2 regions of the Leifsonia sp. A12D58 genome follow, and region 2 is predicted to be linked to the other one. Evidence: predicted binding sites of a transcription regulator. Region 2 holds the regulator's gene; the other holds the start of a gene.
What was found. Region 2 encodes LexA, which represses DNA repair genes until DNA is damaged. Its sites were predicted from a motif close to TCGAACANNTGTTCGA; they were not measured.
Positions count from the first base shown of each region.

Region 1: ACMT3I_RS09350 (Rv2578c family radical SAM protein) is a predicted target of LexA. The motif match lies at 1,107-1,122, and genes of this name have one in related genera.

Region 1 is NZ_JBLJAT010000003.1:206,081-209,166, reverse strand. It holds gene ACMT3I_RS09350 (Rv2578c family radical SAM protein) at 1-1,098, opposite strand, end outside; gene ACMT3I_RS09345 (thymidine kinase) at 1,257-1,880, shown strand; gene ACMT3I_RS09340 (response regulator) at 2,016-2,669, shown strand; gene ACMT3I_RS09335 (sensor histidine kinase) at 2,692-3,086, shown strand, end outside.
Region 2 is NZ_JBLJAT010000005.1:36,755-39,840, forward strand. It holds gene ACMT3I_RS12705 (histidinol-phosphate transaminase) at 1-695, opposite strand, end outside; gene ACMT3I_RS12710 (LysM peptidoglycan-binding domain-containing protein) at 826-1,149, opposite strand; gene lexA (transcriptional repressor LexA) at 1,538-2,257, shown strand; gene metE (5-methyltetrahydropteroyltriglutamate--homocysteine S-methyltransferase) at 2,345-3,086, opposite strand, start outside.

The DNA.
Region 1 (3,086 bases), on a different contig from region 2:
CAGCGTCGGCGACAGCTCCGGTGGTAGTTCTTCGGCGATGAGCGACACGGATGCCGCACCGCGGTTTTTGACGGGAACTGCCGCGCGCTCTCCATTGGCGTCACGCATCTGACCGAGTGCTGCCGAGCGAACATCGGGAGTCTCGCGGCGGCGTCCCAGACCGTGTGCACTGATGAGCGGCTTGATCTTCGCTGCCAGCCACACACGATAGGCCTTGGGCGCGTATGCGCTCGAGCGATACAGCTCGTTGTAGCTCCGCACCAACTCGGGATGTTCCCTGCCCAGCCAGCCCATGTACCAGTCTTTGACGCCAGGGCGCAGGTGCAGGGCTGAATAGACCACCGACGTGGCACCCGCTGCCTTGGCCTGCCTGAGCGCTTCGTCGAGGTGCGACTGGGTATCGGTCAGGAAAGGCAGGATCGGCATCAGAAAAACGGAGCAGTCGAGCCCGTGCTCGCGGACAGCCGTCACGGTGGCGAGCCTGGCCTTGGTCGTCGGCGTGCCTGGTTCGACGGATTGTTGTAGTTCATCGTCATAGATGGCGATCGACATCGAGAGGTCGACGGGCACCTGCCCGGCCGCTTCTGCGATGAGGGGGAGATCTCTACGCAGCAGTGTTCCCTTGGTCAGGATGCTGAACGGCGTACCTGAGTGAGCGAGCGCCGCGATGATTCCCGGCATGAGCCGATACCGGCCCTCCGCCCGTTGGTACGGATCGGTGTTGGTGCCGAGAGCGACGCCCTCGTGCGCCCAGGACGGCTTGGCCAGCTCGGTACGCAGCACCTCTGCGACGTTCACCTTCACGATGATCTCGTTGTCGAAATCGGCACCGGAATCGAGGTCAAGGTAGGTGTGGGTCGGGCGGGCGAAGCAATAGGTGCAGGCGTGGGAGCATCCGCGGTACGGATTGATGGTCCAGCCGAACGGCATCACACTCTGGCCGGGTACGCGGTTGAGTGCCGATTTGGCAAGCACCTCATGAAAAGTGATGCCGGCGAACTCCGGCGTCTGCACACTGCGCACCAGATTGTTCAGCCTGGCCAGGCCGGGGAGTGTGCCTGCTTGTTCCGTCTGTAGTTCTTGGCCGCTCCATCTCATCAATCTAGTCGAACACAGATTCGAAGGTTAAGCAAGATAAGATTGCCTCAGGTTCGGAGGTGCCTGGCCAGGCTGCTACCCCGGGTAATGTATACCGGGCCGTCGGCGCACTCAGGCGATGGACGCGAACACCAACAACCCAGGACGGACCCGTCGCAATGGCGAAACTCTACTTCCGATACGGAGCTATGAACAGCGGGAAGAGCACTTCCATGCTGCAGGCCGCATACAACTATGAAGAGCGTGGGCACCGAGTTCTGCTGGCCAAGCCGTCGGTGGATACCCGGGGAGATACGCACATCGTGTCGCGCCTCGGGGTGAGCCGCGAGGTGGACTTTCTCATGTCACCGACCGCGAACGTGTACGCGTTGTTCCAGACGCACCGCCAGAGCGTGCTCGCGAGCACCGGCCTCGATGTGAGCGCCCTGCTCGTCGACGAAGCCCAGTTCTTCTCCGAATCGCAGGTTGACGACCTGCTGCGCATCGCGATCCTCGAGAATATCCCGGTGCTGGCGTATGGCATCCGCACCGATTTCCAGACTGTCGCCTTTCCCGGCAGCCGTCGCCTGCTTGAAATCGCACACAGCCTCGAAGAGCTGAAGACTATTTGCCGATGCGGGCGCAAGGCCGTGTTCAACGGTCGCAAGATCGATGAAAAGTTCGTTTTTGACGGTAGCCAGGTCGCAATCGACGGCGAGATGGTCACCTACGAATCGCTCTGCGGAGCGTGCTATCTGGAAGAGAGCGGGGGAGTTTTGAACGACCGCCGCCGAGTCTCATAGGCGCGCGCTATCGTTCATCGCGACCGGTGACGGCCGCAACGCTGGGTTCTGGCCTCTCTGTGCCTTAGGTTGAGTGCTATACGGAGTGACTCCTCTGTTACGCGCGCATCAACGAAGGTGAGAAAGGACTCTCTGATGGCCAGTTTTCGAGTGGCCCTGATCGATGACCACGAGATTGTGGCTCGTGGATTCGCCGACCTGTTTGCGACCATCCCCGACGTCGTCGTCGTGGCCACCACCGATAGCGTGACGAACCTGCTCGAATCAAGTGCTGCGCGCGAGGGCGTCGACCTGGTCATCCTTGATCTTCGACTTTCAGACGGCTCGACAGTTTCGGACAACGTTGACCGCCTGCGTGCGAACGGCACTGCGGTGCTCGCATTCACCGGAGGCGATGACGCCAACCTGATGCGCGCTGCAGCCAGAGGCGGAGTGCTGGGTGTCGTGCGCAAATCGGAGCCGACTGCGGTGTTGCTCGACGCAGTTGCCCGCGCAGCCGCCGGAGAGACCGTCGTGTCGACCGAGTGGGCCGCTGCCCTGGACGGCGACCCCGATCTGGCGGATGCGGGGCTCAGCCCGAGGGAGCGAGAAGTGCTCTCGCTCTATGCCGCAGGTGCGAAAGCGCCCCTGGTTGCTGATCGCACTGGTTTGTCCGAGCTGACAGTCGTCGACTACATCAGACGTGTGCGCTCGAAGTATGAGCGGGTCGGACGCACGGCAAGCACGAAGATCGACCTGTACAAGCGCGCACTGGAGGACGGCATCCTGCCGATGCCTGGTCAACGGTGATGGGGGAAAGGGTCCGACGGCAATGACGTCGTCTGGGCGAAACGTCGGCGTGGCCGCCGAGCGGATGACACGGGTGATGTACGCCGCGATCGGCCTGATCGCGTTGGTCTTCGGGTCGTTGTCGATTCAATCGGTCGTAGCGCAGTTTCCCGTCTATTCCGAACGAGTCTCCATCATCGTGTGGGCGCTTGTTTTCGGGTTGCCACTCGTGCTGGGGCTGGTGTCTCCCCGCGCACCCATCCAATGGATGCGCATGCTGGCGCTGGCAAGCGGCGGGGTGTTCCTCGGAGCATTGCTGACCGCGTTCCTGATGCCGGTCGGTCCGTTTCCTGAGGCGTATGAGATCCCGTGGATCTGCACGTTCACCGGTCTTCCGGCCTTGTGCATCGCGGCTGCGGTTACTGATGTCCGTTTGAT
Region 2 (3,086 bases):
ACTCGGGCTCCGGCGAAGGCGAATGCCTTGCTCATCGTGCGGGACACGAGAAGGCGCGGACGCCCGGGCAGCAGGCTGAGCGCGCTCGGCGCTCCGACTGGAGCGAATTCGGCGTATGCCTCGTCAACGACGACGATGCCGGTGCTGGCGTTGTAGACGGCCTCGATCGTGTCGAGTGGGAGCGGCGTGCCCGTCGGGTTGTTCGGTGCGCACAGGAAGACCAGATCGGGGTTCGTCCGCTGCACCCACTCGGCCGCCGTCTGCGGGGAGAGCTCGTAGTCGGCGTCGCGCTGCCCTGGGATCCACTCGGTTCCGGTGCCTGCAGCGAGGATGGGATACATGGAGTAGGTGGGGGTGAAGCCAAGTACAGTGCGCCCCGGCCCTCCGAAAGCCTGCAGCACCTGCTGGAGCACCTCGTTCGATCCGTTGGCCGCCCAGATGTTGTCGGCGGTCAGACCGTGCCCGAGATAGCGAGCGAGTCCCTCGCGTAGCTCGGTGAACTCGCGATCGGGATAGCGATTGACAGTGAGGATCGCCTGGGCCAGCGCCGCGACGATGTCGTGCGCAACAGCCTCGGGGATGGGGTGCGTGTTCTCATTGACGTTGAGCGCAACGGGGACGATCTTCTGCGGAGCGCCATACGGAGTCTGACCTCTCAGGTCAGGACGGAGTGGGAGGTCATCAAGGCTGGTCACTCGAACAACTTTACCGCCGGCAGCTGGGCGCACTACGTAGTGTGGCTGCGAGCCGGATGGGAGCAACCGACGCAGCGCCGGAGATCCCCTTCGAGGCTCCCTATCGAATAGGGAGATGCGGCCAGGCTGCTTAGTTCGACAGTGGCAGGGCCAGACGCTGCCCCGGCTCCACGTCTGCTGATGCCAGCTGGTTGAGGCTCACGATATCGGCGATGACATCGCGTGGATCTGACGACGGAGCGAACGTTTCAGCAACGTCCCAGAGGGATTCTCCTGCGGAGATGGTGACGTAGTCGAACGCGGCAGCGCCTGAGGCCGCAGCATTTGATGCCGAAGCAACGCCACCATTCACCGCAAGGACCAATGCCATCACAATGAGCGGTGCTGCAGCCAGAGTGGTGAATACGATGCGACCACGTCGGGTCAGGCGCAGCCGGGTTGATGCAACCCGCACTGCGAACTCTGGTGACTCTGCCGAGTCACTAGCCGTTTGTACGAATGCCATTGGTGCGGGTGCCGCGGCGAACGGTGACACCGTCGAACGTGTTCTGATGCAAATTACTGCGCTCATGTCGAACCTCCAGGTAAGGACGCATCTGGCTCTCGGCCGGGAGAGCCAGATGCGAATCTATGTTCCGAATATATATTCGATTATTCGAACAATCAAGCATGTTTGCGGTTGTTACCGAAAAGAAATGTGCGACACACTCGAACAAACGTTTGCCGATAGGGGGTGTGCCGGATACAGTTTCGATTGTTCGGTTGAACTCAATCAGACACCACTGACATTGCAGCGGACGTGCCATTCGCACTGCGCAAGACAGGCATAAGGGGCGAGGAAAGTGACGCAAGAGACCAGCGGTCCACGCAGCAAGAACGAGAAGGCAGTGGCCGGCGGCACGCGGCGACGCAAGAGCCTGAGCGAGAAGCAGCTCTCGATTCTCGACTTCATCCAGCGTTCGGTTGCCCAGCGCGGCTACCCGCCGAGCATGCGCGAGATCGGTGATGCCGTCGGACTCGCGTCCCTGTCGAGCGTCACCCACCAGCTCAACCAACTCGAACTGAGCGGTTATCTGCGTCGTGACCCCAACCGTCCCCGTGCGCTCGAAATCCTCATCGAGCTCCCGCAGACGACCGAAGACTCTTCTGCCAGCGAGCAAGAGGGCTTCTCCAATGCCCAGATCGGCGACGCAGCGATGGTCCCGCTGGTCGGCCGTATCGCTGCCGGCATCCCGATCACTGCCGACCAGCAGATCGACGAGATCTTTCCGCTCCCCCGCCAGCTCGTGGGCAAGGGCGACCTCTTCATGCTGAAGGTCGTGGGCGAATCCATGATCGATGCTGCGATCTGCGACGGCGACTGGGTTGTCGTGCGCCAGCAGAAGACCGCAGAGAACGGCGAGATTGTGGCAGCGATGCTCGACAGCGAGGCAACCGTCAAGGTGTTCAGGCAGCGCGATGGCCACACCTGGCTACTCCCCCGCAATAGCAACTTCGAACCGATTCTGGGCGACTACGCCGAGATCCTCGGCAAGGTCGTCGCGGTACTGCGTTCGGTCTGATCCCGCACCTCCCGCACCACGAAAAGAGCTGCGGGCCCGACTGGAATACCAGCCGGGCCCGCAGCTCTTTCGTTGTGTCCAGATGCGCTATGCGGGGACCGACACCTCAGACTTCGCGCGCACCGCGCGAGTCGCCGTGAGGATGTTCCGCAGCGACTCGACAGTCTCGTCATAGCCGCGAGTTTTCAGCCCGCAGTCGGGGTTGATCCAAACCTGACGTCCCGGGATCGACTCCAACGCGCGTTCGATCAGCTCGGTGACCTCGGTGACGCTCGGCACCCGCGGAGAGTGGATGTCGTACACACCAGGGCCGATTCCGTGGTCGAAGCCGCTTGAGCTGATGTCGCTGACGACCTCCATCCGAGACCGGGCCGCTTCGATGCTCGTGACATCGGCATCCAGGTTGCGGATCGCGTCGATGACGACGCCGAACTCTGAATAGCACAGGTGTGTGTGGATCTGGGTGACCTCGGCCACACCGGCAGTTGCCAGCTTGAAGGATCCTACCGACCAGTCAAGGTAGGCAGCCTGATCCTTCTTCTTGAGCGGGAGCAGCTCGCGCAGCGCCGGCTCATCGACCTGCACGATACCGATGCCCGCGGCCTCCAGATCTCCGATCTCGTCACGGAGGGCGAGCGCCACCTGACGCGCAGTCTCGCCGAGCGGCTGGTCGTCGCGTACGAACGACCAGGCCAAAATCGTCACAGGGCCGGTAAGCATGCCCTTGACCGGCTTCTCGGTCAGGCTCTGGGTGTAGACCGACCAATCAACGGTGATCGGCTTCGGACGCGAGACGTCTCCCCACAGGATCGACGGGCGCGTGCACCGG